Regions from separate parts of the Paenibacillus sp. GCM10027629 genome, predicted to be linked through region 2. Evidence: riboswitches for the same ligand, from Rfam matches in the RefSeq annotation. Region 2 holds a riboswitch; each other region holds the start of a gene.
What was found. Region 2 has a riboswitch for ZMP and ZTP ahead of rpiB (ribose 5-phosphate isomerase B). Riboswitches for the same ligand answer to the same signal wherever they lie in the genome.
Positions count from the first base shown of each region.

Region 1 (10,392 bases), on a different contig from region 2:
CTTATAACGATGACGGGATATGTTCTACAACGGAAGGATTTTAAGTATCGCAACAAGCTCTCTTTCTTCATCTATTTCACCACGTTGTTCGGTGGCGGACTTGTACCGTGGTATATCATGATCACCAAATATTTCAATTTGGCAGACACATACGCCGTTCTTATTTTGCCGGGATTGATGACGCCGTTTCTCATCATTTTGATGAAAAATTTCATAAAATCAGCTGTTCCCGAGGAATTATTCGAGTCGGCCAAAATCGATGGGGCAGGCGATTTCAAAATTTACTATAGCATTGTGCTTAAGCTCTCCATGCCGGGCGTAGCGACGGTTGGGTTGTTCTTGGCGCTGACCTATTGGAACGACTGGTTCTTATCTTCACTGTTCATTAATGACACAAGCATGTACCAGCTGCAGTACTACTTATACAATACGGTCAATACGATGCTGTTTTTATCGCAGATGGCAACAGGCACAGGTGTTACCCTTGCTAAAGAAATTCCGACGGAATCTACCAAAATGGCAATGGCGCTTGTCGTTACAGGACCTATCGTGTTCCTGTACCCGTTCGTGCAACGGTATTTTGTAAAAGGGTTGACGATTGGCGCAGTTAAAGGTTAGTACCGAAGTAAACAAATCTATTGTTGTTTGCATTCGGCTGACATATATTATTCTATTATAGGGGGAATATGGATGGTAAAGCGTAGGATAATTTCGGTATGCATGATCATGACGCTCGCGGCAAGTATGCTTGCAGGGTGCGGTGGCAGTAAGGAGAAAGACGCAGGGAATACGACGACCGACAGTACACAGACGAAGGACAACGGAACTGCAGCCAACACTTCGGATTCAAAGGATAATAAGCCGGGTGGGATCGATACATCCGAAAAGGTCGATCTTCAATTCTACATGCTGGGAGACGCGCCGAAGGATTTGCCGATCATTCAGGAAGAGATCAACAAGCTGGCAATGGCCGATTTGAACGCAACGGTGAAGTTCAATTTTACGACATGGACAGACTGGGAACAGAAATATAAGCTTCTGTTGTCTTCGGGACAGCCGATTGACCTGATCTTCACAGCAGACTGGACGCAATATCAATCCTATGCGAAGAAAGGCGCCTTCCTTCCATTAGACGATCTACTGCCAAAAGCTGCGCCAAAATTAAATGAGTTTGTACCGAAGGACATGTGGGAAGGAGTCAAAGTCGACAAGAAGATTTACACCGTTCCTGCAACATGGAAAGAGTATGTTAACGAAGGTATTGCTTATAGAGAAGATTTGCGCAAGAAATACAACTTGCCGAAACCTGAATCGATTGAAACATTAGAGCAATATTTGGACGGAATCCGTAAGAACGAGCCGAATATGCTTCCATTAGCCGATAATCAAGGGTATCAAACAGATGCAATCCTTCAATTAACAACCAAGGTCATTAACAGCAGTGGTAACATTCCATATGGTCAGATTATGATGTATGATACTCCAAGAGATATAACTTCTTATTGGGGTTCTCCGAAGCATCTTGAAGATTTGAAAATGTACAAAAGATGGGCTGACAAAGGGTACTGGCCAAAGAACGTCCTGAATGTAAAAGATAGTGCGCATGATGTATTTGCAAGCGGTAAGGCAGCTGCTGTTCTGGGTGGCGAAAATCCGAACCGTTTCAACGATTCCGTCATCAAAATCAAATCGACTCACCCGGATTGGGAGCTAGGTTACTTCCCTTATCCAAATGCGAAAGGGTTTGCTTCGCCGGTACATCCAATTCATAATGGGTTTGCCATTCCGCGCAGCAGCAAGCATCCAGAGAGAGCGCTTGCTTTCTATGAAAAATTGGTTACGGATAAAAAATACAATTGGCTGACACAATACGGAATTGAAGGCAAAAACTTCGAAGTTGAGGACGGCAAGTATTATAAAATGGTCGGTGACTCGCAGTCGAGCGGTTTCCCGAGAGAAGGTATGCAGAGCTGGGCATGGAGAAATCCGGAGTTCATGCTGTTTGATAAGAGCTTTGATTCTGTATTGGCCATGTTCAATGAATTCGATAAAATTGCGAGACCAGAAATTTTCCAAGGGTTCCCTGAGGATTGGACGCCATATCAAGCTGAGAAAGCAGCTGTTTTACAAGTGGAAAAGCAATATCTATACCCGCTTAACGTAGGTCTTGTTAGTGATGTTGAGGGCGGCTTGAAATTGTTCATGGAGAAGGCCAAGCAAGCAGGGCTGGACAAAATTCAGGCAGAATACAAGAAGCAATGGCTCAAATATATGGATGATATCGGGAAATAACTTTTAGACAGAAGCCACAACCGGACGGTTGTGGCTTTTTCGCTTGCGCTTTGTGCTGGTTTGCTCATCCGAGGCTGTATTGCGCTTGCATCGCAGCAATTTTCTGCTGAATATACATAACGGCTTCCCCGAGCTACTTAACATAGACGTGCATCAGCGGGAGATTACGATCGGGGAATACGGTAGAGGTAATCTCTCCAATTCGCTTCGCTCCCATTTTGGCATAGAACGCTTCGGCATAAGGATCGCTATCTAATGTAAATTCTGCAATATGCAGCGCCTTCACCTTGCTTAGCAGATCGGACCACATCTGCTTGCCGTACCCCTTCCCAATATGCTCCGGGTCAATAAACAACGCATCCAGCTTCTTGTCCTGGACCGAGAAACTATAAAATGCTATAAGTTCGTTATCTCGCTCCATGACATGCACAAGATGCTGCTCCAAATAGGCTTCGGTTACTGTCAGATCATCTCTGCATTTCGCAAGGAAGTCCTCGGAATATCCCCAGTGCGCTTTGGATCGATAGGCTAGGTTACTTAGGTTGTGGCAATCTTCGGTCATGGCTTTGCGTATCATCATTGCTTATCTCCTCTGTTATGTATAAAGATCCCCGTTATCGATTACATATCGAGGATCTTGGGGTTGATTATTTGTGTGCTACGATCATAAATCGTTCGGAATTCGTTCGAATCCCTCGATCGCATTGATGCTCCTCTACGAACTGATAGAGAAGCATATAGTCCGTCTCGTCCTGACCGAAGTTCGGAATGATCGGTGTATGCTTCAATAGGAATAGGAGATCTTGAACGGATTTATAGTAATCTGTCGCATTGTATTCATACACTTGAATGTTCTTCAAGCCTGCGTCCCTTAACTCTTGGATATATCGACGCTGCAAGGTGCCATGCGAGATTCCCCAGGATTGCCCTCTTCCGAACGCTTGCTTCAAGTTCCATTTGTCTCGTTCACTGACCTGCTGCGTGAAGAAGATTCCGTCGTCGGCTAGTACTCTAGCAACCTCTTGCGCATGAAATTCAGAGTGTCTGCAAGAGACGATGTTGAACAATCGATCTGGAAAAACGAGTCGCTCAGCATCCATTTGATGGAAGCGTACATTGGATTTCCCCGCTTGTCTTAAGTTATTCTCTGCCGTCTTCATCATACCAGATGAACAATCTATGCCAATTGCGAGTAGTACGGCATCCGCAATAGCTAACAGCGCTTCTCCCCCACCCGTACCGATATCCAGGAGGAGATCCGACTTTCTGCAGACCCCCGTGACTTCTTGGTAGAGATCCCACTGTATCCCTTCCGAGACCACTTTCATCCTGCTGAAATCCCAGCCGTTCATTGCACCAACCTGATCATAAAATTGTCGATATTCTTGTTCATTCATGTCTAATTCTGCCACCTTCCAAAATGATTCATATACAAACGAAAAAGCCTGCCAATAGACCTTAGTGGATATTCTCCGTTATGCAAAAGGGCATACAACCCCCTTGATAGCTGGTACGCGTGTTACCCAGCCCGGAGACTATCTACCTCGAATCATCTGGAAAGCCATGTTCCGTTCACCTCAATTTGGAAGAATACTTCAAGTATAATCGGTAGGGTGCTTTATATTCAAGTAAGCGGGACGGTCGTTACACACCCATTCGGCTTTTTACCGTGATCATCGTCACTTGCTTGAACTTATCGATGTCTCGCATTAATTGCGTGATCGTGTCGCTATATTTCTGTTGTAACGACGAATCTGTCAAAGACACTAGATTGATCTGAGCCGTCAACAAAGCCGATTGTGCCGCAGCCTCGAGCAAGATCGTGCTGATTCCTAGATCAGAGAGCACATGCGGATTGCAACAATCAGCGATTCCCTTCGCGTACCGCATCCCCGCAAGACATGCTTCGATCAGACGGATCGGCACATCAATCGCCTGAATCGTCGCTTGTTCCAGCGCCTGTTTACGTGCTTCTTTCTCCGATTCGGAGTTCCGCGGCAGCTTGAGAGCGGCCACGTACTGCTCGAAGCAATCCATATCCTGCGCAAGCAGTTGTTCATAGATTGTCGTGAGCGTATTCATCCGCTCTAATGTCTCATGAATCTGCTCCTGATAAGCTGCATATTTCTCGCCTTGCGAGAGGTTGCCTACCATCGAGGTCATCGAGGCGCCTAATGCCGCAACAAGCGCAGCGACACTGCCTCCACCCGGTGTAGGACTTGAACTCCCGGCTTGCTCAATAAAAGTCCGAATGGATTGATCCCATTGGTTCGTACGCATGATTAACGCACCTCCTTCTGCAGACGGATGGCCTTCATGAGATTCTGATAGAGAATGGCCGTCGTTAACGTCCCGACGCCGCCAGGTACGGGAGATATGGCTTGTACATGTTGAGCCACGTCAGGCGAAATATCTCCGACAATCTTCCCTTCATCCGTTTCATTAATGCCTGCATCGATGAAGACGAGCTTCGCATGCACCATATTCGGTTGAATCATATGCGCGCGCCCTACCGCTGCAATCGCAATATCCGCATGATGCAGATGCATCGCAATATCTGGCGTTCTCGAATGGCAGACCGTCACAGTCGCTTGTTCATGCTGAAGCAGATGGAATAAAGGCAATCCTACCGTCTGCCCTCGGCCGACCAAGGTCACATTCTTCCCTTCCAATGGATAGCCGTAATGCTTCAGGAGCTGAATGCAAGCCTGCGGCGTAGCCGGATAGAGTCCCACTTCCCCTGTAATGGTCGCTCGCTGATTGCTCGGGGTCACCCCATCAATATCTTTCCATGGTGTAATCGCATTCACGATGGTTGTCGCCGATAGATGCTTCGGCAGAGGGAGCTCCAGCATAATCCCGTGTACCCTGGGGTCAGTATTTAACCGTGCGACTTGCTGCAAAATCTCTTCCTCATGCACCCCTTCCGGGTATTCATAGAGATCGAATGCAACCCCGAGCCGCTGTGCAATCTTCTGCTTCGACTGCGCATAATATGCGGATGCTGGATCCCCTTCCACCAGGATGACGGCTAGCCGAGGCTCGTGCCCTTTCCCCTTCCATTCTCCTACATGCTGCTTCACGGTCTCATACACTTGATCTGCTGCTTCCTTCGCCTTCATTATTGTCGTCATTTCGACAACCTCCTATTTGAATAAAATAAGAAACAAAAAAAAGCATTCACAGCAGACTCGTACCATACGAATCTTCTGCAAATACTTTTCCCCAGGCGAACGGATCGGTAGAGCGGGAGGCTTCCTCGTGGTTCATTCCACTCATTTTCGCCAGTCACATCCCGCTTTTTTTCTTATTTTAGCAGAGATGATCTTAAGATGCACCCCTTGATTCTCAGACGAGACGTACCCTCCGCTATTGACACCCAATTTTGGAATATGGTATATAGAAATAAGAATTAGCACTCATTCATCCAGAGTGCTAATCACCCTTGCAGCCGTACTACATAATCATAGCAGCAACACATATCTGACTTTTAACCTTGAAAGGAGATTTATTCATGACTAAGAAGCAGTTTCAAGCCGAATCCAAACGATTACTGGAAATGATGATTAACTCCATCTATACGCAGAGAGAAATTTTCCTGCGCGAGTTAATCTCGAACGCGAGTGATGCCATTGACAAAATGTACTATATGGCCCTTAGCAATGACAATCTTGTTTTTGACAAAGAGAACTATTTCATTAAGGTCACTGCGAACAAAGAAGCTCGTACGCTGACGATTACTGATACGGGGATCGGGATGACGAAGGAAGACCTTGAGAACAATCTCGGCGTGATCGCGAAGAGCGGATCGCTAGCCTTCAAGAAAGAGAACGAAGCGAAAGACGGACACAACATCATCGGTCAATTCGGCGTCGGCTTCTATTCGGCCTTCATGGTCGCAGACGAAGTGAAGGTATACAGTAAAGCCTTCGGAAGCGATGAAGCTTATGTATGGGCATCGTCAGGTGCTGACGGCTACACAATTGAGCCATGCGATAAGACTACAGTGGGAACGGAAATTGTCCTTAACATCAAGCCGAATACGGAAGAAGATCAATACGATGAATATGTAGAGGAATATCGCCTCAAATCCATCATCAAGAAGTATTCCGACTTCATCCGCTACCCAATTAAGATGGATGTGCAAGGAAAACGTCCAGTAGAAGGCAGCGAAGAGCTTGAGGATTACCAAGAAGAGCAGACGATTAACAGCATGGTGCCGATCTGGCGCAAAAATAAAAACGAGTTAACTGCCGAGGATTACGATAATTTCTATGCGGAGAAACGTTACGGATTCGACAAGCCGCTGAAGCATTTGCATATCAGTGCAGACGGTGCTGTCGTATATAATGCGATCCTCTACATTCCAGAGAGCACACCTTTCGATTATTACACGAAAGAATATGAGAAAGGCCTTGAGCTATACTCCAACGGCGTATTGATCATGAATAAATGCGCAGACCTGCTGCCGGACTACTTCAGCTTCGTCAAAGGTTTGGTCGACTCCGAAGACCTCTCCCTCAATATTTCCCGGGAGATGCTGCAGCATGACCGCCAGCTGAGCTTGATCGCGAAGAACATCAAGAACAAAATTAAGAGTGCATTAACTAGCCTCTTGAAGGATGACCGCGAGAAGTATGAGCAGTTCTTCAAAGCCTTTGGCAGACAGCTGAAATACGGTGTATATAGCGACTACGGTATGAACAAAGAAACACTGCAAGACCTGCTGATGTTCTACTCTTCCACCGAGAAGAAGCTGGTTACACTCGATGAATATATCGCGCGTATGCCGGAAGATCAGAAGTACATCTACTACGCAGCAGGCGAATCTGTCGAGCGGATCGAGAAGCTTCCACAGACCGAGCTTGTGGCGGACAAAGGCTACGAAATCTTGTACCTCACGGATGATATCGATGAGTTCGCAATCAAGATGATCATGAATTACAAGGAAAAAGCCTTCAAATCCGTATCCAGCGGCGATCTTGGTATCGAAGCAGATGCGAACGATAAAGCTGCAGAAGCGGAAGAACAGGATAATCAAGCCTTGTTCGACCACATGAAGACGATCCTCGCCGGCAAAGTGAAGAACGTCAAAGCTTCGAAGCGCTTGAAGAGCCATCCAGTCTGCCTCTCTACGGAAGGTGAGCTCACGATTGAGATGGAGAAAATCCTTAGTGCTATGCCGAACAACCAAGATGTAAAAGCCGACAAGGTTCTTGAAATCAACGTCAACCACGATGTGTTCAAATCGCTCAAAGACGCTTATGCTGGGGATCAAGAGAAGTTAAACTTGTATGTGAATCTTCTCTACCACCAAGCGCTACTCATTGAAGGATTGCCGATCCAAGATCCGGTAGCCTTCACGAACGATATCTGTAAAGTCATGGTGTAAGAACCGTAACACAAAAGGCAGTTCCCACAATGATGGGAGCTGCCTTCCTCTTTTTACATAGGGTCAAGAACGGATTTACCATTTCGTAACCGCTTTATAGTACATCGACTCACTCGCTTGAATCGCAATCGCTTCTGACGTATCAACGCCTTGGATGGCGAACAACTTGGTTCCCGGCGGGTAGGAAGTCGCGTGATTATTCGGGGTTTCCAGCATCTCATCCGTCGATTGCGTTTCGATCTCACCGATTTCTTCCCCGATATCCGTCACTTCTTCCGTTGTCTCATGGTACACACGATCATTCCATTTCACACTCGGTGAAGCAATAGAAGCGATGGCATGATTCATCGTGACTGTATCTGTCTTCTCCCCGATCTGACTCGCCGAGCAACTTGTTAATAGTAATAATGCTAGTAGGATCGTTAAAGTTTTCAAGAGCAAATCACCTCAATTTTCTAACGTCATCTCCGAATCGTTTATATCCGTCTTGACTGGAATACGCTCCAGAATAATTCCATCCTTCGACCGATTAGTCAGAATAAAATTCTGTTGATAGAAACCGAGAAAACCTGAATATGTCCATACTTTCTCCATTTTTATACTCGAGAGAACATTGCCATTCTGATCAACCTGCGTCATCGTACTTGTGTCCGAATCCATCAACAAGAGTTGTTGTCGATCATATTTCGTTCTCCAGAAGGTTCCATTGTCATGAAAAACCATTCTCTTTTCGTAAATCGCCTTTCCCGTTGCGAGATCATACCTTCCATAGACCAAGTTACCGGGGGCTGGCAAGGGTCCGCCCGGACCTGGTGTAATACTTGAATTATTAACCACTAATACGCCTTGTTCTATCGTAAAATCGCTGGAGGTGTTCCAATCCATCAGAATTTCGACTGTTTTCTTCGATACTGCATTGTAGATGGAATAGAACTCCCGCACTTGCACTAAAGCTCCCCCCTCATGCTGGACAATGAGATAAGGCCATTCCAATTCAAACTCCCCTGTTAAGACACTTTCATATGATGAACTAGGCGGGATATTCACATCGATTTTCGACAATGGTTTCTTCCAAGGATATTCATAGATCAATACCGGACCTTCCGAATAAACGGCAAGCTTTTCTGTCGAACCAGAGGCGGGAGGTGACCAACTGATATGAACAAATTTGTTCTGCTTCATCCACGTTTGAACTGTAGGAATTACAATTTCCTGCTGCGTCAGAACTTTTCCCTCAGTACTTAGCGTAAATTTCATCACTTTGCCCCTGTCTTTGGCAATGACGACGATCTTGGATGGATTATTCAATATCCGAATGTCATAGATGAAATCAAACTTCTTTTCCCACGATTGTGTAAATGTTGCTAGATCAATGCACTCGATTTTACCCAAGAGATTGTCAATCAAAAGACGGCGCTGGTCATCGATAGCTTTCGAACTCCTAAAATCAAACGAGATCATAGATTGATTGACTTTAGATGTATCCGATGCAACTGCCAATGATGGGACGAATAATAACAAGGCCATGATCATCCAACTGATTTTTTTCATCCTACGTAGATCTTCCTTTCCTCGAAATACATAACATCTTAACGTGATTCTCAATACAAAAGTTGCTAGTATTTTCCTAAAAATAACAGAGAACAAACGCAGCAAACAAACCATATTGTGCCAACTAATTATTCCACTTTTTTGTCATATATAGGGAAATATTTTCATAGAAAGAAGGTTTTTGTAAATTAATGCAGAATGATATATTTGTCATTTATTAACATTATAGGAGGTTTTATGATGGGAAGAAAACAACAAAGGCTGGGTACCATGGCTGTAGCCGTAGCTACCAGTCTTACTTTATTGCTTGGCAGTACGCCTATGTTCGCAGCACCAACATCCTTCGGGAAATGGGCTAGCCGTACGCAAACGCTATCTGTCTCTAGTAGTGCAGATTTATCGGCTTGGTCTAGTGGAGCATCCAAATGGAAGAATTCCTCGAATTTCCAGGTGACTGCGAAATTGGGTGTGGATGCAACGTATTATGCAACAGATCTTTATAATGCAAATGTAGATTGGGATGGTAATGCCTCCTATTCCACGTTGAGCGGCACGATCACAAAAGCGACATTGAACTTGAATACATACTTCACGAATCAAACGAAATATACGAGCAGTATTAAAGCAGGAGTTGCAGCCCATGAAATCGGACATTCCTTGGGCCTCAATCATACGTCCGTCGTGGAGACTTCTTCGATCATGAATCCATATACCTTTACAAGCACGGGTTCCCTGAACAGACCACTCTCGCCGGCTTCCTCCGATATTTCCGTGGTGAACGGTCTATATCCGGCATTCTTCATGAACAATACGCCAGAAGAACAACCAGCAGCTAGCGCTGAAGGGGAAGAAGTAATCCATATGCATCCTTCATGGGCTATCTATTATGCAAACGAAGCCGAACTAGCTGCGGCTGCAGATCTTGTCGTCCGTGGAAAAGTAGTGGAATCCGGTCAGAGTTTCTTCCGCCAAGGCGATGCAACGTCCTATGCAACATTGAGTCAAATCGATGTTCTTGATGTTGTTAAAGGCGATGCTGCCCAAGTGGACAGTTCGATTACAGTCACGCAAATGGGAGGAGACTTCGGGAATCTCAAAGTACAGGCAGATGGTTCTACCTTGCTGAATCAAGAGCAAGATGTTGTCTTGTTCCTTCG
Region 1 covers NZ_JBHTGZ010000012.1:757,550-767,941, forward strand. Annotated here, with positions in the region: gene ACFQZR_RS24130 (carbohydrate ABC transporter permease) at 1-618, shown strand, start outside; gene ACFQZR_RS24135 (extracellular solute-binding protein) at 691-2,292, shown strand; gene ACFQZR_RS24140 (GNAT family N-acetyltransferase) at 2,426-2,872, opposite strand; gene ACFQZR_RS24145 (class I SAM-dependent methyltransferase) at 2,940-3,689, opposite strand; gene ACFQZR_RS24150 (cyclodeaminase/cyclohydrolase family protein) at 3,937-4,572, opposite strand; gene ACFQZR_RS24155 (bifunctional 5,10-methylenetetrahydrofolate dehydrogenase/5,10-methenyltetrahydrofolate cyclohydrolase) at 4,575-5,426, opposite strand; ZMP/ZTP riboswitch at 5,509-5,594, opposite strand; gene htpG (molecular chaperone HtpG) at 5,807-7,684, shown strand; gene ACFQZR_RS24165 (hypothetical protein) at 7,760-8,119, opposite strand; gene ACFQZR_RS24170 (hypothetical protein) at 8,132-9,235, opposite strand; gene ACFQZR_RS24175 (matrixin family metalloprotease) at 9,473-10,392, shown strand, end outside.
Region 1: linked by a shared signal. The riboswitch ahead of ACFQZR_RS24155 (bifunctional 5,10-methylenetetrahydrofolate dehydrogenase/5,10-methenyltetrahydrofolate cyclohydrolase) and the one ahead of rpiB (ribose 5-phosphate isomerase B) in region 2 are both predicted to bind ZMP and ZTP.

Region 2 (10,392 bases):
TCCTCCTATGTCTGTCGCAATACTCGTGAACAAGAATTCTGCCAGCGCTTCTGAAATTCTATCGGGCGCTTTGCATGACCATGGCATTGCAACCTTAGTCGGCACAACCACCTTTGGTAAGGGGCGGATCCAGTCCGTCATCACATTGTCCGATGGGGGGCTGCTCAAACTGACAACCCAGCAGTATGTAACGCCGAACATGACGGACTTCAATGGAAAAGGACTCAAGCCGGATATCATGCGAACGGGTGACAACGCACAGTTATTAACAGCGATGAAGGTCGTCAATAACGGCAAACTCACCGTTACGATCAAGAATAATCAACTTATGGCGTTCGAGGATCTCACGCTTGAACCGATTCCTGTTATTCAAAAAGGAAACAAGGTCTACCTCCCATCACGCATTGTCGCGGCGCTCACGAATGCAGAGCCAAAGTGGGATAAAGCCAATCAGACACTCACGCTTCAAAAATCTGATTCGAGCAAATTGACGTTCACCGCAGCTTCCCAATCGGTGTGGAGCGAGAAAGATGAGACCTACCTGGAACTCGGTGCCATCCAGTCGAAATTCCCTGCCTTCCAATGGAACTATAAGGACGGTACATTGACGCTGCAGATCGGGTAAACAGAGCATAACCGAATATAGGATTGAAAAGGATAGGCCAACCAATGCGCCTGTCCTTTTTGAGTTTCCTAAGAAATGAATGATTTACATCCTTTTCCTTTTCGTTCCTCTATTCTTCCGCTATCATTAGATTGGCATTTATTTCGAACTAGATAGAGAGGTCCTCAGCATGACAATCAAATCTTTTCATATCCATCAATTAAGTAAAATGTCAGGCAACAACACCATTATCCCTACTATGGACTTGGTCTTGGAAGCCGGGCAATGTGCTGCGATACAATGCAATCCCGATATCGGATTTCAACTCATCGAGTTATTACTTGGTCTGACCCCCGTTTCCAACGGAAGCGCGCGATGGAATGGCGTCGAACTCCATCTTGTCCATCGGAAGACGCCGGAGCAGATTGGCGTATGCTTGCGTCATGATGGTGTCTACGAACGACTGAAAGTGCATCAATATTTGCATTTCTTCTGCCAATTGTACGGTGTAGATGCGAGCTCCATCGATGAAATCATCCGCCGAATCGGATTATGGGACAAGAAGGAGCTGCCTTGCGGCAAGCTGACGTTCTCTGAGCAACGACGCCTTCATCTCGGCCGCAGCATCATTCATCGTCCTGAACTGCTTATTCTGGAAGAATTAGAGCAGAACATTGACCTCGAGAGCTGTATTATCGTCCGTCAGGTGATCGCACATCTTCAAGAACAGGGCACTGCGATCTTCATGACGACTTCATCAATGGAAGATGCCCTTTCGATCACGAGCGAGGTCTATTCCCTGAAAGGTCAACAGTTCAAGAAAATCGAGCTTGAGGGCGCTAACGAACCCGAGCAATCAAGCCAATCCGTGGCGGCCGTGACGGTGGAGACGCCATTAGAACAGACAGCAAGTATTGAACAAGCGGATATAGCTTCCAACATACCGATCGCGGATGCATCGCCTGCACCTGCTGGAGACTCCGATATAGAGCACGATGAAGTTCCGGCAGTTCCTAGCGAATCACCTGTCCAGACCTACCCGATGCGAATCGAGAAAATCCCTGCCAAGGTGAATGACAAGATCATCTTATTCGATCCGACCGAAATTCTGTTCATCGAGAGCAATGAGGGAGTCTCTCAGCTCCATGTGAATGAAGGCGTATTTGCCTGCACCATCAAACTGGGGGATTTAGAAGAGAAGCTCAAGCTATTCGGCTTCTTCCGCTGCCACCGTTCCTACATCGTGAACCTCCAACATGTGCGTGAGGTGATCACGTGGACACGGAACAGCTACAGTCTTATTTTGGACGATAAATCGAAGTCTTCCATTCCGTTATCGAAGGGGAAATTCGATGAATTACGTGCGCTAATTGGCATCTAAATGTGATTCATTCAGGTCCGAAATTGCAGGTTTCAACCCCTCGTATACTCTTTTCATCCCATATATAATGCGGGTTCTCGGGTTTTTCTCTAATATTGGGGATGTAAGCAAGAGACCTAAGCGAAAAGAGGAATTAAGCGATGGAGAATATCATTGAAGTCAAACAATTAATGAAATCATTCGGCAGCAAAACAGCACTCAAACATATTGAATTTAACGTACGCAAGGGTGAAATTTTCGGGTTCCTCGGTCCAAGCGGATCGGGTAAAACAACTACCATTAAAATACTTACTTCGCAACTCACACTCTCGGCTGGCGAGGTTCATGTATTCGGGAAAGACGTCACTCGAACCAAAGATTTCTCTCATTTAAATCGAATCGGCATCTTAACCGATAATAGCGGATTATACGAACGACTCAGCGTGTACGACAATCTGGAGCTGTTCTGTAAACTATATGATGTGCCCCTGCAACGCATTGATGAAGTCTTGGGCGAGGTGAACCTGCTGCAAGATAAGAAAGCCCTCGTGAAGCAACTCTCGAAAGGGATGCGTCAGCGGGTCACGCTCGCTAGAGCACTGCTCCACAAGCCGGATCTATTATTTTTGGATGAACCGACATCTGCGCTGGACCCCAAAAATACGATGCATATCCATGAGAGCTTGCGCAAGTTGAACGAAGCAGGTACGACGATTTTCTTAACGACACATGATATGTCGGAAGCCGAGCAGCTCTGCGACCGCATTGCCTTTATCCATGAAGGTGAAATTTCGGCACTCGATACGCAGAAGAACTTACGTCTTATGTATAGCGATCACAGCATTACCGTCGTCACAGAACACAACGGAAAAGAAATTATCGTTCAAGATGCAGCAGGCATCGAGAAAATTAATGAATACATGATGAATGGCCAATTACAATCCATTCATTCGAACGAACCAACATTAGGAGATATATTCGTAAAACTTACGGGAGGGAACTTACAATGACATTTTCAATGAGAAGATTTCAAGCGATTGTTCAAAAAGAATGGAAAGATGCGATTAAAAATCCGCAAGTCCTATTAATGGCTGCGATGCCAATCATGTTCACTTTACTGTTCCAGAGAATGGGGATGGAAGCCGGTATTCTATTAAGCATGCCGATTCTATTCGTCCTGTCGATGACGGCAGCCTTCGTTCAAGCCAGCATGGTATCCGAGGAAAAAGAGAAGCATACACTTCGCGTCCTGATGCTGTCCCCAGCGTCTGCCATTGAAATCTTATTCGGCAAAAGCTTCATCACAATGCTCATCTCGATCGTGGTCGTTACCATTAGCGTGGTCGTCGTAGGCCCTACATTAACGATGGACTATCTCTGGTTAGTTCTTATGTTCCTCTTAGCACTTATCATGTTCATCGCGATTGGTACCATTATCGGTCTCATTTCACGTACGGTACAAGAGACGTCAATCTCTGGCTTACCGGTCCTATTGATCTTCATGGTCGGACCGATGTTCGCACCCATGTTAAAAAATGAGTTCTTGGAAACCATCGTATCTTACTTACCAACAGATCATCTGATCCATGCCTTAACGGAAATCACGAAGGGAAATGGATTCAGCGCTATTCAAGGCGACTTCCTGAACATCTTGATCTGGACCGCCCTATCGATCCCAGCCTGCCTGATCATCTACCGTAAACGTAGATTTGACTAATACGATATGCACAAAGCTAAGGGCTCTTAATCCGCGATGGATTCAGAGCCCTTGTTGTGTTGATTGCAATTCGACGATGCGGGAATAGGAATCAGCCATCGAAGACTGATCGCTAAGACAATGACAGCAGCGCACCAGTAGATCGAAGCCGTCCCCGTTGCTGCATCCAAGGTGTAGGCAAGCGTTGGCCCAATCGAGGCTCCTAGATCCGTCGTTACGGTATAGGCTGTCATGATGGCCACTTTCGACGGTTGCGAGGCTGAGACCTCGGTCGCAAACGAATCTACGACGGTGGTGACAACACTAATGGCCAGCTGCAGGCCGAGCAGCAATACGATCCAGAGGCCAAACGGCATTGGCATCGGGATCATGGCAAGCAGACACGCCGACGCGAGCAGTACAGCAGCAACGACGCGATGCGGACGTGCTGCGCGGTCAAAGCCTCTGCCAATCAGGGGCGCCAGCCACGGCTGCCAGCTCGAACGAATGGCTTGCAGGATACCTGTAAGCGAAGCTGCTCCAATCGTAAAGACCCCAATCGTCACGAACATGGATTCATGCACTTGAATGAGTCGACTTAGCGTGGCATTGAACATTCCTTGGAAGACTAGCGCTGTCGCTAGACCCGTGACGAGCATCCATAACACGGTTGGCACACTCCATGGGCTCACTCTCGGCGCACCCTTCGATAGATCCGTGTGGATCTCAATTCGTGAGTCTGAGATATGACGAATGACATAAGGAATACTCAGCAGGGCAATCGCGCCAAAAATGAGCGATACAGCTTGCATACCGAAAAGATCGACTGCAAAGGAACCCACCAACATGCCGACAAGACCGCCAATACCTGAAATTCCATTATATGTACCAATATATCGCCCCCGATTCCCCGAATCGGAGAGCTGCATCACCGTCAAGTATCCTCCGAGACGCAAGAAACTCCAAGCAATGCCCCATAATATCCGCATCAAGAGAAGCACCCAGAAGCTTCCGACTATGCCATAAGAGGCTGTCGTAATCGCTGCGAGACTAACGGCAAGCAATACCCCCGTACGAGTGGAGATGGAACGGTACAACCAGCCAATCAACGGATTAAGCGGCAGCCGAATCAATCGATTCGCAGAGAGTAGTATACCGACCTCCCATAACGAGGACAAGCCGATTTCCTTCCAATGGATGGGGAGCACAACGTAGAGCATCGAATCCCCTAATAAGCAAATCGCAGTAATCCATGCAAGCGCTTGTATTCTTCGTTGGTTCTCCAACCGCTTCACCCGTCCTCCTGTTTTTGACAGCATAGCGAAAGGGTTCTGACGTGTCAATAAATTTCATCCCCACAAAAATCCCCCACAATCCGGGGCTTCTACTCCGATGCTGATTCAGGTACTTTGCAGGGACCCCGTATCTTAAGTGCTATCATGCTAAAAAATCAAAAAACCGACCCCTAAAGATTAGGAGCCGGTCTTCAATCTACTTATTAAGATTAGTATTTCAAGTTCGGGTAAAGCGGGAATTGTGCTGTCAAATCACGCACCATGCCACGTGCTTTTTCCAATACCGCTTCATCTTTCGGGTTCTTCAATGTCATGGCAATCACTTTCGCGATTACCTTCATTGCTGCTTCATCCATACCGCGGGACGTTGCCGCAGGTGTACCGATACGAATACCACTTGTTACGAATGGGCTCGTTGGATCAAATGGAATCGCATTTTTGTTCACAGTAATGTTCACGGAGTCTAGCACATGCTCTGCATCTTTACCTGTGATGTTCAAGTTGCGTGTATCAATCAGCATCAAGTGGTTATCCGTTCCGCCGGACACCAAGTTCAAGCCTTCTTCTACCAATCCGGCAGCTAGCGCTTGTGCGTTGTTAACCACGTTCTGTGCGTAAGTCTTGAAGGATGGCTGCAATGCTTCACCAAGCGCAACAGCTTTCGAAGCAATCACGTGCATAAGTGGTCCGCCTTGCGAACCTGGGAATACCGCTTTATCAATTGCTTGTGCCCATGATTTGCGGCAAAGAATCATACCACCGCGAGGTCCGCGCAATGTTTTGTGCGTCGTTGTTGTTACGAAATGTGCATGAGGCACTGGGCTAGGATGCAATCCTGCAGCCACTAGACCTGCAATATGCGCCATATCGACGAAGAACAATGCGCCTACATCATTAGCAATCGCTGCGATTTTCTCAAAATCAATAATGCGTGGGTACGCACTTGCACCTGCTACGATCATGCGAGGTTTGTGTTTGAATGCTGCTTTGCGCAGATCATCATAATCAATGCGGAAATCTTCTTCGGATACGCCGTATGCTACGAAGTTATAGAGTAATCCGGATGCATTGACCGGACTACCATGCGTTAAGTGACCGCCATGCGCAAGGTTCATACCAAGAACCGTGTCGCCAGGTTGCAATGCCGCTAGGTATACTGCCATGTTCGCTTGTGCGCCCGAGTGAGGCTGCACGTTGGCATGTTCAGCACCGAACAATTCTTTGGCACGGTCTCTAGCGATATCTTCCACGATGTCGACATGTTCACAACCGCCATAATAACGTTTGCCTGGGTAGCCTTCTGCATATTTATTCGTAAGAACGGTTCCCATCGCTTCCATAACCGCTTCGCTCACGATGTTCTCTGATGCGATCAACTCAATGTTGTTGCGCTGGCGTTGAAGCTCCAAGTCCATTGCTTTTAATACTTCAGGGTCTGCCTGTCTCAAATGATCTACCATTTCCAATTCCTCCTCATGATTAGCGGAGCAAGGCTCCAATATATTGAGTGGTTCAAAAAGTCGGCTTTTCAGCACCGAGAAGGTTGCGAGAATGCGAAGCATATGCTTTCGTAGCGAGTTTTGCTACGCAAAACTTTAAGGAGAAGCGCAGTGTAGGAGAAACCTACATGAGCATCTTCAATGTTTCCAAAGGAAACATCCTTCGAAAGCATATGCTCTTCTAGTATGAACGCAAGATTCGATGTCGAACCCACTTCTTGAATCACTTCGTGATTAAAAGTTGATTTTTTGAACTTCCTCTAAAGACACGTATAAACTGCTCGTTCGCCGCCGATAAGCTTCGGCCTCGTTCGGGCCATCGTCACGCGAGCCTGCCCCACCTGCTTAATCGATGGACGTACAGGAACAGCGACGCGGCGCAAATGCATACCAATGAGCGTCTCCCCAATGTCTATCCCCGCATGCGCTTCGATGGTCTCCACGAGACATGGCTCCGTAAGATGACGATACGCATATGACGCCATCGAACCGCCGGCTTTCACAATAGGTACCGCGGACACCTCATCGAGCCGATAGTATTCTGCTGCTGCGCGTTCGACGACAAGCGCTCGATTCAAATGCTCACAGCATTGAAAGGCGAGATAGAAGCCGATTTCACTGCGAACTTTCTCAAGCCCAGCATACAATTCGGCTGCTATCGCCTCGGCACCGCTCGTCCCGATACGCTGACCTACGACTTCGCTGGTGCTCGTGCCGATCACGACGATCTGGCCTGCTCGAATCGATGCTGCCTCGACAAGCTCACGTAGGATCTGCTCGACTTGCTGCTGAATAGATTCTTGTTCTTGTTGATTCATCGTAACCGTCCCCTTTCACTTCTTCCACTGAAAAAGAGTCTTCTAGGAGCGATATTGCTGCTCGATTTGATTCACTTTGTTCACACGGTTCAAGTGGCGTGGACCTTCGCTAAAAGGTGTCTCCAGCCATACTTTCACAATTTCCTCGGCTAGTCCAGGACCAATCACGCGTTCACCCATTGCAAGTACATTCGTATTATTATGTTCACGCGTTGCTTTTGCAGAGAAAAGATCATGCACCAATGCACAACGGATACCCGGAACTTTATTCGCTGCGATGCTCATGCCAATCCCTGTCCCACAGACAAGAATTCCACGATCAGCTTGCCCCTTCACTACTTGCTCACATACAGCAATCGCATAATCCGGATAATCAACTGAATCCGTACAATTGCAACCGAGATCTTCCACATCATGTCCTAATGAACGTATAACTTGAATTAGCCCGTCTTTGAGAAGCGTTCCTGCGTGGTCTGCGCCAATAGCGATTTTCATAGTCGTTCCTCCTGCTACCCCATCGTAATCATTTTCCATAATAATATGTGTTCAAAAAACCGGCTGACTTTTTGAACAACCTCTTATAGTATACCTAATTTGTGGGGAAAAAACGAAAAAAAGAGCATGACGCGTCGAATTCACGTCTTTGCTCTTTTGCCCAGGCGACCGGCCGTATGTTCCGATGCTCCACCGTGGTAATATCCACTTCGTCGCCAGTTACATCGGATCTGTCTCGATAGGATCATCATATCTCAAACGATCATGAAAATCAATGGGGCATTTTCAACCCTGTGCACGCTTCAGCAGCTTCAATAATGCGCTATGAATTTCGGCCAAGCAATGACGATATTCTCCCAGAGAACCGCCATACGGATCACTTATATCAAAGCTGGGAATGCGCTGTTGCAGCGCAATAATGGCTGCTCGGTCCGAATCCGGAATCGGCTCACCTAAAGCATGCTTCATCTGCCAGTCAGCAATGCGCTCTTCAAGCGTAATCAAATCTGCAATGACTTGCTCGTCCATTTCCACATATTCCTTGAGCGTATAAGTATGCTCAATCGAGCTAGGGAACTGTTGAACAACGTGCTGCTTATGTCCGCTCGTCATCGTCAGGATCAGATCTGCCCATTCGATTTCGCTACCCGTCAGCGGGGTAGACGTAGCTCCCGCAGCAGCAATCTGATGGTCTTGCAAAGCCGTAACCGCATTTCTCGAGATGGACGCGCCCTGCGACGCTGCAACACCCGCCGAACGAACTTCGATATCCAGATTTGCATCCTTCGCAAGCTTGCGCAGCAACGCTTCTGCCATCGGACTCCGGCATGTGTTCCCGGTGCATACGAATAAGATGTTCATCACACGCTCATCTCCTTTCTGCTTGCTAGATTAAATTCGTCTCATCGAATTCAAATTATAAAATAAATAATACGCCAAATGTAAATAAAATAACACCGCCAAACGCCTCGCCATATTCGCTTAGACGATGACTAACTTGGCTGCCAAGCATGAGCCCCAGGATCGACATAATCCCGCCGCACAGTCCAAAGGATAAAATCGTCAGCCATAAGTTAATAGGGAACATGCCTAAGGATACACCTACGGAGAAGGAATCGATACTCACGGAGAGGGAAAATAAAACAATCGCCCAACTGCTGCGATAATCAATGGATTGAACGGCATCTCCCCGCAGGGAGCTATATATCATATGTCCACCGAGCAATAGCAGCAGCCCACCTGCAGCGAGCGTCGCAACATTACCGAGCAGCGCCCCCAAATACCGCCCCATGTACAACCCAGCTAGCGGCATCAAGATATGGAAGATCGCAACAACGGCCCCGATCTTAATAATCTCTCGCACGCGAATCCCTTTCATACCGATACCCAGTCCGAGCGAGAAGGCATCAAACCCTAACGCAACGGCCATGACCAGTATGGTGATTAGCTCGCCCCAAATTGCTATGCCCGTTTCCATCCACGTTCCTCCATTGTCCATATGATCTTGTACAACCATATGCGGACAGGGCCGGAAAGATACATTGAAATTGTGGGACAAGGGGAAACAACGCAGTAGAACAGGGATTAATAACCAATTTAGAGCTGGATGATTCGGTGACCTGCAGCCTTCACGAGCCGGTTCATGACCGCAAGGCCAATCCCGTCTTCCGGACAAGCTTCGGCGAGAATGAACGTGACGCCCTGCTCGTCGAATTCACGCAGCGCGGCATACAGCCGCTGCGCGGCATGCTCCAACGCATGCAAGCTGCCACAGGAGACGACGACATCCGCGCGATACGCGGCGATATGCTCGTCGAAGGCGAGTACGCCGCTGCGTTCCCCGCGCTGCGATGCAGCATCGAGCTCGGCTTGAATCCAAGCCGAGACTTGTCCCGGCGCATCTCCCTTGACGATGCTCATGGTCCCGCGCGGCGCATAGTGCGCGTATTTCATCCCCGGCGATCGTGGGGTATGGCCTGCGTCGTCCGCAGGAGCGGCGTGCTCCGCTGTGCCTTGCGCTAAGGCACTGTCGCCAGCATGGCGACTCGCGTCCGTAATCTGCTCCGACGATGCCGCGATGGCATCGCTTGGCGCGATGTCGGACGTACGCGTGAGCGCCGGGTCGATCGTGACCTCAGCCGCGACCTCGCGCAGCGCCTCGACCGTGACGCCGCCCGGGCGCAGCACGTTGACGCGGTCGCCGATAAGCTCGACGACCGTCGACTCGACGCCGACGCCTGTCGGCCCGCCATCGACGATGCCGTCGATGCGGCCCGCGAGGTCTTCGCGCACGTGCGCGGCGAGCGTCGGGCTTGGGCGCCCTGAGCGATTCGCGCTTGGTGCCGCGACCGGGCAGCCTGCACGCGCGATCAACGCGAGTGCGACATCATGCGCCGGCATGCGCACGCCAACCGTCGATAACCCCGCAGTTACGCGGGGGGAGATGACGCCTGGACGTACAGGCAATACGATCGTGAGGGGTCCGGGCCAGAATCGGTCCATCAATTGACGTGCCGTTGAATTGTACGGAAAGACGAGCATGTCTAGGTCCGCAATATCCGCGATGTGTACAATGAGCGGATTGTCCGATGGTCTTCCTTTAGCGGCAAAAATCTGTTCGACCGC
Region 2 covers NZ_JBHTGZ010000005.1:343,297-353,688, reverse strand. Annotated here, with positions in the region: partial or broken gene ACFQZR_RS07565 (S41 family peptidase) at 1-238, shown strand, start outside; gene ACFQZR_RS07560 (stalk domain-containing protein) at 275-625, shown strand; partial or broken gene ACFQZR_RS29000 (ATP-binding cassette domain-containing protein) at 795-1,253, shown strand; partial or broken gene ACFQZR_RS28995 (LytTR family DNA-binding domain-containing protein) at 1,587-1,985, shown strand; gene ACFQZR_RS07550 (ABC transporter ATP-binding protein) at 2,126-2,974, shown strand; gene ACFQZR_RS07545 (ABC transporter permease) at 2,971-3,681, shown strand; gene ACFQZR_RS07540 (MFS transporter) at 3,708-4,955, opposite strand; gene ACFQZR_RS07535 (serine hydroxymethyltransferase) at 5,165-6,415, opposite strand; gene ACFQZR_RS07530 (TIGR01440 family protein) at 6,715-7,272, opposite strand; gene rpiB (ribose 5-phosphate isomerase B) at 7,315-7,767, opposite strand; ZMP/ZTP riboswitch at 7,919-8,000, opposite strand; gene ACFQZR_RS07520 (low molecular weight protein arginine phosphatase) at 8,053-8,628, opposite strand; gene ACFQZR_RS07515 (manganese efflux pump MntP) at 8,684-9,244, opposite strand; gene ACFQZR_RS07510 (L-threonylcarbamoyladenylate synthase) at 9,364-10,392, opposite strand, start outside.

Region 3 (10,392 bases), on a different contig from region 2:
ATATGAATTGGGATTTCTCTCATCTGAAGCCTGGCACGTTATATGATGTCTACGTGAAGGTTAAGGTGAGATCGAGCTTCGTCCTTTTCCTAGTTCAGAGGGGGGGATCGTTTCAATTATTGCCCCACAAGATGACATTGGGATAACAGTTACCGTAGGGGAACATCAATAGAGCAATTATATGTTATTGATTATCCTGGAAATTATCATTTGTTATTTATAGAGGAGGGGCGACCTTTCTTTTTTTGTTGGATTGGGATGCACGGCGACGTAAAATCTGGACAAGGTCAGTCATAATAGGAGAGATGATTAATCACTCCGTGGATTGGCTGAAGCAAGTTTGAACTGAGCTAACGGGCAGATTAGTTGAATAAACAAACCATTATTGAGCAGGCTGCCGAGCCTGCTCATTTCTTTAAGCTAACGGGGAGGATAGTGGAGTAAAGATATGGTAAAATGGGTGTGTAATATGCTCTCTTGATGGTTAAGGAGACCGACTTGGAATATTCTTAAGTCAATCGATGGAGTATTATACAAGGATAAGGTGTGATGCGGGTGACTGATTTTACAATGATTAAAAAGCTGTTTCATATTACGAAACGAAATGGGTTTAGTCATGACGAGATACAAACCATTAAAAATAATTTTGGTGAATTGCCCCAGGTGTTTATAGATTATTATTTGGAACTCGGTAAAGACGAGCGGCTGAATCATACGCAAGATAGTTTGATCAAACCCGAGCAACTCCAATACTTCAAACATAGCGAATATTTAATTTTTTATTGCGAGAATCAACGTGTCTGTGTTTGGGGAATCCATAAGAACGATTTATCCAGGTCCAATCCCCCTGTCTATATGAGTTACGATGAAAAGGTATGGAAAAAAGATTTTGAAACATTGACCGATTTTTTTCATGCGATGGCCTATTTGCAAACCGTATTCGCTCTTGAATACGGCTGTGAATCGTTCTATTCCATTGAACAAACCGACTTGGATTTTATTCGTGAAAATTTTAATAATAAAGGTTTTTCCTTTCGGCATTGGATTGGCATCGAATTTTATGGGAATTACGATGACAGCATAATAACAGTGATGAAAAATAACGATAGTTTTGATTTGATCTATGCTTCAAGCAACAAAGAACATTTTGATGAAATGGATCGGGTTCTCTCAAAACGGGGAGTAGTAATTTGAAATCAGATAAAGATAAATTTGTTGCAGCTACCTTCAAAACTAAAAACGATGGAAGGCTTGGTCCAATTATTATATATATTGAACCTAGAAACTTGTAGGACAACAATTGATATTTTAGATGTATACTCTAATTTCTACGTATTAAGCTAACGGGACACGATAGCTACATTACGTACAGGTGACAGCATACCATTAACCTGTTCAAGGAGCAGAGCTATGATTAAGAATCTATACGAGACTCATTTACAAGTTAAAGATTTGAATGCTTCTATTGAGTTTTATAACAAGTTGGGACTGGAACTTTCATTATTAATTGAGGAAAGAGGAATTGCATTTTTTTATATTGGAAAGGAACGTCAATTACTTGGTCTTTGGGAAGTTCCAAAGGGAAGTGATGTTAGCAAAAGACATTTTGCTTTTGGGACTGATTTGGATTTATTAAAGGATTCAATTGACTGGCTACGAGAAAGAGGTCTTGAACCCATTAAAGCTTTTGGAAAAGAACCAATTGAGCCAATTGTACATACATGGATGCCTGCGGCAGCTATTTATTTTAACGATCCTGATGGTAACGAATTAGAGTTTATTTCATGGTTGACGTCTGAACCTAAAAATTTGGGATATGCAGTTTATTTAAGTGAGTGGAACGAAATGATAAAGTCCGAAAAATCACAAAATTAGTAGTAACTGTTTTAGTAATTCATTGAAGTTCCAACCGTCTGAAGTTAACAGATTATTCCGCTAACGGGACACGATAGCTCAATAAAGAATTTGAAGGCAGCCAGCTACTTGTGATCGGTTGCCTTTTCTTAACCAACTGGCAGTTTAATTAAGAATACGTGATTGATTTATATGATTTTCCAGAATACAATATAGTAAATATCTGGTATGTGCAACTGGCGTAAACGTGGATAACCATGAGGGAGCACATATTCATATCGCCGTACGCCTGGGCAAAGTATTTGATCTTAAATCAGATACTTTTTTTATTTCACATGATGAAAGGTCAGGTGCTTAGTAATGAAGATGGCTTACATTTTGTTTGATAAGATGACTACTTTAGATTTTGTTGGTTTTTATGAAGCTGTAACATGGATGGGAATTCTAAAAGCAAAAGAAAATGTGTCGTGGGATTTTTGTTCGAACAAAGAACAAATAACCGATGACAGAGGATTAACTATGAAAATCAATCATGTTTCCCCGGACCTTTCGGTATATGATTTGATTTTTATTCCTGGAGGGTTGTCTACAAGGCAACTCAGGAATGATACTGACTTTATCTCATGGATTCAGACCGCACTAAATGTAGAATATAAGGTGTCTGTTTGCACGGGAGCTTTAATTCTGGGTGCTGCTGGAATGCTAAATGGTAAAAGAGCAACAACAAATCCATCTGCATATGAATTATTGACACCTTATTGCTCAGAAGTTGTTAAGGAGCGCTATGTAAGAGATGGTAACATTTTTACAGGTGGAGGAGTATCTGCTTCCATTGATTTGGGTCTGTATTTCATAGAATCGCTTACTAATGAAGAAGTTGTTCAAAAAGTTCAAGAAAAGATGGATTACCCGTACTATATATCGAAAAGATAAAAGTTTTCACGTTACGCTAACGGGACACGATAGTTGAATACTATACATTGCTGAGCAGACTACCGCAGTCTGCTCATTTTATTGAACTAACGGGCAGGATAACGGAATAAGCCAATCAAGCGTAGATGTATTAGAGCCCGGTTTTATTAACTGGGGCTTGATCATTTAAGATGATATCTGAATTCGTGGTTTCAAAAAAAAGCAACAAAACACTGGTGAACTTTCTAATCCTGACAGACTATTGTCTACAATGCAAGTTTATTATACAAGTAAGAGCCTAATTACCCGCAGGAGTTAAAGCATCGTATTCGTGGAACTGAAATATTTTATTAACCAGTTACCTTATTGAATTGGGGGGACAACAGTGAAACTTGAGCGACTTATGGCCATTACGATCCTTCTATTAAACCGCAAACGCGTACAGGCCCAAGAATTGGCTGATCGTCTGGAGGTTTCATTGCGTACGATTTATCGCGATTTGGAATCATTGAATCTAGCAGGAATTCCCATTATTTCGTACACGGGAGCAGAAGGCGGATTCGAAATCATGGAAAACTTTCGATTGGATCGGCAAATGCTTTCATTCAATGAACTTATTTCCCTCTCTACAGCTTTGCGAGGCCTTCAATCTACACAGGCATTTAGCAACCAAAATTTAGACGGGCTGCTCGACAAAGTTGGCGCATTGGTCTCGAAGGCAGAACAAGGTCGTATGGCTGGTGCTGATCAGGTCATCATTGACTTAAATCCGTGGAAAAGCAGCTCTTCAGAACGAAACAAGTATGACACGCTGCATAAAGCCGTAAGTGATAAAAGGCTGATCCGTTTTACATATACCAACGGACAAGGGGGAGAAACAGAACGTTGTATTGAACCTATGGGGCTGGTGCTCAAAGGCTACACGTGGTATCTTCACGGTTATTGCTTAAACCGAGATGATTACCGCATGTTCAGGCTTTCTCGGATCCGGAATCTACTCATTCTTGAGGATACGTTCCAGCGTCGAATGGTGACACTGTCTGAGTTGAATGAAAATTGGGGTCCGCAGCGCGATTCCAAGATGGTCGATCTGGTGCTTAGATTTACAGGACCGGCTAAGGTTCCAGCAGAAGATCATTTTGATGCGGATGAAATTGAACGGCAACCCGATGGTTCGCTTATCGTTCGGGTCCGATACCCGGATAACGACTGGTTAATCGGCTTTTTACTTCATTTTAGAACGGATTTGTTCATTCTTGAACCCTCGCATATTGCTGCAGCTGTACGGAAAAGTGCTTTGGAGATAGCTAAACTTTATATCGATTGTTGACACACTGTTGTCAATAAGCATGGTTTATTATGAGTTTAAATAGAGAGAACACATTAATCAGTTACAAGAAAATACAAAGAAATTTGAGGAGGCTTTCCAAAAAATGACTCATTCAGAACAACAAATTGTACGCAGTGGCCACCAGAGCACTGAGATCAAGCCTTTCCGTATCGATGTTCCGCAGGCTGATCTTGATGAATTACGAGACCGTTTAACCCGCACCCGTTGGCCGGATGCTTTGGCCGGTGTAGGCTGGGACTATGGTATTCCCGTTGATTACCTCAAGGAACTGGCGGAATACTGGAGATCCAAATATGACTGGCGCAAACACGAGGAATCTCTTAACAAATTCCCGCAGTTCACCACCACCATAGACGGACAGAACATACACTTTCTGCATGTACGTTCCCCAGAACCAGATGCAATGCCGTTGATCATCACACATGGTTGGCCCGGTTCGATCGTTGAGTTTATGAACATTATAGGACCGCTCACCGATCCCCGTGCTCATGGCGGTAATCCGGCAGATGCATTCCATGTCGTCATACCTTCACTACCCGGATTTGGCTTTTCTGGACCGACAACCGAGGTAGGGTGGAACATTAATCGAGTAGCCAGAGCTTGGGCTGAACTGATGCGTCGACTAGGTTATGAACGTTACGGCGCTCAAGGTGGTGACACCGGGGCAATGGTTTCTCCAGAGCTTGGACGATTTGCGCCAGACTCTGTCATTGGTATTCATGCAAACGGGCTTACAACATTCCCGTCCGGAGATCCCACAGAATCGCTTGATTTAACTGAAATCGAGCGAGCGCGCTACGATACGTTGACTCAACAAAGCTATGAGACAACGGGTTATGCGATTATACAATCTACACGACCTCAGACGCTTGCCTATGGTCTGACTGACTCGCCCGTCGGTCAGCTTGCTTGGATAGTAGAGAAGTTCAAGGAATGGACAGACCCTACAGCAAATCTTCCGGAAGATGCCGTTGATCTCGACCACATGCTAACAAATGTCTCATTGTATTGGTTGACCGGAACGGCAGGGTCATCGGCACGGATTTATAAAGAGGAGGCGAAATCCTGGGGCATGCCTGCTCAACGCTCTACGGTTCCAACTGGTGTTGCGGTTTTTCCGAAAGACATCTCGATCCGAGGTATTGTCGAACGTGAGCATAATGTCGTGCACTGGTCGGAATTCGATCGCGGTGGTCACTTTGCGGCAATGGAAGCACCTGACCTGTTAGTTAATGACATCCGAAAGTTTTTTGGTCAGCTTCGCTAAGACTATCCGGAATGTTGTTATGAAGCTCGAATCTAAAGTTAGAACATTCGAAATTATATAGTAAGATGGAAGGAAGAATAATATGAATCTACAGGGGAAAGTTGTTATCGTTACCGGAGGCGCTAGAGGAATTGGAAGAGCTGCATCAAAATTATTGGCCCAACGGGGTGCGAAAGTCGTTGTTAATTATTTAAAAAATCAAGATGCTGCTGAAGCGGTGGTCTCAGATATTCGATCCAGCGGCGGAGAAGCCATTGCTCTCCGGGCGGATGTTCGTGATTCACACCAATTTACAAAGCTCGTAGACGCTACTTTAGAAGCTTTTAAGAAAATTGATATATTGGTCTGCAACGCGAATATGAGTTTCACTGCGAAGCCCTTTGCCGAAATGAATTGGGAGGAGTTCTCTCAGAAATTAAACGATGAACTAAAAGCAGCATTCGTGACGACTAAATCCGTTATTCCATTCATGATCGAACAAAAGTTCGGACGTATCATTTATGTATCCAGCAGTTTGGGTAAGGATCCCTCGCCTTACATGATCGCTCATGGAACGGCAAAAGGAGGGTTGAATACCTTTTCCGACTATATTGCCCAAGAATTCGGTCCACAAGGGATTTCAGCCAACGTGGTTGCACCCGGATTAGTGCAAACCGATGCGACGGCCTTTTTGTCAGAGGAAGAGAAACAAACCATTAGTAGCTTCACACCACTGAGGCGTGTGGCGGAACCTGATGATATTGCAGGTGTTATTTCGTTCTTGGCAAGCGACGATTCGCGTTTTGTTACCGGATCGTATACCCCTGTTACTGGGGGGCTGTAACTGGAGTCCAGTGTCATCTGATACTACCAATGCCAAAGTACGTTTATGAGACACCCGAGAGAATTTGATAAAGTTAGCTAATCAACAGTTATTACGCTAACGGGACACGATAGAGGAGCGGTAGCTGCTCCTCTCATTGTTCAATTAATGAATACCTAAGAAATGGTGGTGAGTTTTCGTGAACAATATGACTGAGAAATTGAGAACCATCAAATTAGATAATCCCTTTCCGTATAGGGATACTGATAAAATACAGGATGATTTTCGCAAAAACTTTTTGAAACTTACCGAAGACAAAAACTCATTGGTCGGTGATTTTAACACATACTGTATGAATATTGCTGGCACTGTAAGTTACGTCTTAGATGGAAAGAAAGCAGAGATTCCTCAAAAACAAATCGAAAAACTCAATATGTCATTTTTTAATTGGTTCCCACAATACAAGTTTTTCGAAGATAGAATCGCTGATTATGAGGAATTTGGAAGAAAATATAGAAACTTCGAGGAAGCTCGAATGTTGTTACAGGAGTATTTGTCGTAATGAAAATGATTTAACTAACGGGACACGTTAGTTAAACGAAATAAGGAGTAGTTTGCTGCGGCAGCTGCTCATTGTTTTATTAAGCTAACGGGGAGATTAGTTGAACCAAGGAATTATGAATATTATTCCATCCTCTGCAGTGGACAGCATGCCCCCTAACACAAAACTATAATTCTATAGGGTGTGGTAATGGCGGGGATACTTGTTGTTGTAGGTCCATAAATAACAATTAGATCTCGGTTCGCAGGGGTTCTTGAAAACTGTTGCCCATTTGTTAATACGATTTGAGTATATGGAGAAATATTTAATCGTAATCGTCCATCACTGCTCTCCAATTCAGTATTAAAATAATCTACTTTTACATTCTGATATGGGCTATTTTTTACCATGACAATTGCTTCATATTGTGGAGGGTAAATTAGAAGAGCAGGTGCATTTCCGTCATAATATCCAGTCACTTGATCTCCTACTGACACCATTACATGGTCTACAAAATAAGTATTGGGTGACACAACGAAATTTACTAATGCTCCCAATCCATTGTCTACAGATATTAATTTAACACACCCTTCATCATTTTGACCTGTAAAAAAATCATTAATCATAGTGATAGTCCCGTGAAAAGAATAAAAATTTGTCATATAATATCTCCTTTTGCTTTAAAAAGATAATGCACTATTCGTAAAGTCAAATAACCTGTGTTTACAGTATGTAGGTTAATAACTATATGATTGTGCAGATGCCTATAAGGGAGATTCCTCAGTGAATAGCGTGTTGCGTTAACGGGACACGATATTTGAATCATGATTAGAGGCAGCTGGTCAAACGATCAGCTGCCGTTTTCATTCAAGTAATGGGCAGGATAGTTCAAAAGTTTCGCGAATACCCTACATATGGAATTATTTACGAAGTTCGTGAATAAGACGTTATCTGAAAGATACGCAAATCTTATATTTGAGGGTGATTCGTTTGAAGCAAGGCATGATTGTGTTGATGAACGGAACTTCAAGTTCAGGAAAGACGAGTATTTCTATGGAACTGATCAATCAGAAAGAGATTCTTTTTCATCACTTATCAATAGATGATTTTTTTCATAATTTCAATGATTTTATAAACAACAAATTTCCGAATATGGAACCTACAAGAGAAGTAGATGATCAAGTTGTCGCACAAATACTTTTTGATCCCATAGTTTCAATGTACTTTTCGACTATAAAATTGTTTTCAGAGATGGGTTTGAATGTAATAGCAGATACCGTAATCGAAAATGATAAGTGGTTTAATGAGTGCCTTGATGTATTTAGTGATCAGCCTACATTATTTGTAGGTGTAATATGCTCGAAAGAAGAACTCATAAGAAGAGAGCAAACAAGAGGAGATAGAAAGATTGGACTAGCAGCTTCACAGTTCAGCAAAGTATATTGCATTGATGAATATGACCTTGAAGTAAATACTGAAGCGTTGAATCCAAAAGAATGCGCCGAAAAGATATTAAGTTTTATTAAGTCCAATAAGGAATACTCGGTATTTAAGAAATTAAGTAAAAGAAATGTAAGTGTTTCCTAGTTGGCGTATCCATCAGATACCAGCTAATCAAAGTCAATGTTTATTAAGTAAAGGCTACTACGCGCAATTTCTAGAAGCTGCGCGTATTTTCCTTCATTCCAAGTACGACCTCTTCGATTCAGCATAAGAATGGTTAATACGAGCGAGCCTTGAACTGACGGATTATTTCCGAATGAATGGTACTCCATTAACCGTTAGGGAAGCCTTTATCAGTTTGATTTGTCCTGAATTGAATGATGGAAGCGTCGTATGGAAAGGACAGCAGGGGCAAGTCGAGATGACCTTCGAGCATGCTGGATGGTCAAGTTGGACCGAAACGATCGAAACGTTTGATCACTTGGGTGAAGCGATTGTTCTGGAGACGAAGACGACTCCTGGTGAGGCAGAAGCAACTTATTCATTCTGTATGTTATGCACGGCTATATAGATTGTTAGTCATTAGGAGGCCAAGATACATGGAACGTAGTCAGAACGATAAACCTGTATTTCATGTCATATCACACACCCACTGGGATCGCGAGTGGTACTTAACGTTCGAGCAATTTCGGTTTCGACTTGTGCAGCTGGTAGATAATTTATTAGAGCTACTTACTAATGATCCTAATTTCAACTGTTTTCATTTGGATGCACAAACTGTCATATTAGAAGATTACTTGGAGATTCGCCCAGAGAAGAAAGAAATCTTAGAACGCTTTATTCGTGAAGGGCGTATCTTGACAGGGCCTTGGTATGTACAAAATGATGTATATCTTACGAGTGGAGAGTCCACTGTACGCAATCTAATGGAAGGCATTCGTCGTTCACGCATGTTAGAGGGCGAAATGAAGAATGGCTACTTCCCTGATCACTTTGGAATTATCGGACAAATCCCTCAGATTATGCAAGGAGTCGGCATTGATAATGTGGTGTTTGGCAGAGGCTATGACATTCAGCTGCATGGCAGTCCGCAATTGTTCTGGAAAGCGCCGGACGGCTCAGAAGTAGTAGGTGTATTTATGCCGAATTGGTACAATAACGCGCAACGCTTTCCTGTAGAACGGGATGATCTATTGAATACGTTTGAGATGATTAAGGACAAGGAACTTCTCTATAATAAACTGCCTCATCATCTGCTCATGAACGGTGTGGATCACCTTGAAGCGCAAGAGAATCTAACCGAAGCACTCGATAAACTAAGACAGCACTATGGGGATCAATATTCGATCGAGCATAGCACATTACCGCATTATACAAAGCTTGTCAGGGAGAAGATGCTGCAAGCACCTGATTCATATCCCGTAATTCATCATGAACTGCGTGAGGGCAATGATCAATCTGTATTGGCAAGCACATTGTCAAGCCGATTGTACATCAAGCAGGCGGATGCACGATGCCATGATCTAATAGAGAAATGGCTGGAGCCGATTTCTAGCTGGTGCAAAATGTTAGACCTTGATCCGTATGATTATGATTACATGAACTATTTATGGAAGTTATGGATGAAGAATCATCCGCATGATAGTATTTGTGGTTGCAGTACTGATGGTGTACATGATCACATGATGGAGCGTTATGCCTCCATTACAGAAGCAGGAGAAGCACTACTAGAGCAGAAGTTGGACGTATTAGCTCACCAAGTGGATAATCGTGCATTCGGAATTAACGATCAGAAGCTGTTCCTTGCGAACACCTCACAGTTGCAAGCAGAAGATGTGGTGCAAACCGAGCTTTATTTCCATGCAGATGATGATGTTCAGCAGTTCGCGATTGAAGATCACAACGGGATATCGATTCCTTATCGTATCGTTGCTGAGCAGGATAGTCGCATTCGCACCTTGAGCCCGATTAACTTACCACTCGGTATTGATTGTCGGAAGTACGTGATTGAATGGCAGCCAACAGTACCAGCTTTAGGCTACAGCACGTATGTCGTTCGCCCGCATCAAGTTGGAATCGTCATACCAGATCAGGAGCAGGCTTCGCATGTGTTGGAAAATGATTATATTCATGTCCAATTTGCTAGTGATGGCACATTCGATGTAACGGATAAAACAACAGGTCATCTTTACAAGCAGCTTGGTCGCTGGGAAGAACAAGGG
Region 3 covers NZ_JBHTGZ010000003.1:14-10,405, forward strand. Annotated here, with positions in the region: gene ACFQZR_RS01085 (hypothetical protein) at 550-1,194, shown strand; gene ACFQZR_RS01090 (VOC family protein) at 1,411-1,875, shown strand; ZMP/ZTP riboswitch at 2,077-2,156, shown strand; gene ACFQZR_RS01095 (DJ-1/PfpI family protein) at 2,215-2,787, shown strand; gene ACFQZR_RS01100 (helix-turn-helix transcriptional regulator) at 3,152-4,096, shown strand; gene ACFQZR_RS01105 (epoxide hydrolase family protein) at 4,200-5,384, shown strand; gene ACFQZR_RS01110 (SDR family NAD(P)-dependent oxidoreductase) at 5,467-6,207, shown strand; gene ACFQZR_RS01115 (YxiJ family protein) at 6,395-6,748, shown strand; gene ACFQZR_RS01120 (hypothetical protein) at 6,904-7,389, opposite strand; gene ACFQZR_RS01125 (chloramphenicol phosphotransferase CPT family protein) at 7,718-8,314, shown strand; gene ACFQZR_RS01130 (hypothetical protein) at 8,487-8,741, shown strand; gene ACFQZR_RS01135 (alpha-mannosidase) at 8,770-10,392, shown strand, end outside.
Region 3: linked by a shared signal. The riboswitch ahead of ACFQZR_RS01095 (DJ-1/PfpI family protein) and the one ahead of rpiB (ribose 5-phosphate isomerase B) in region 2 are both predicted to bind ZMP and ZTP.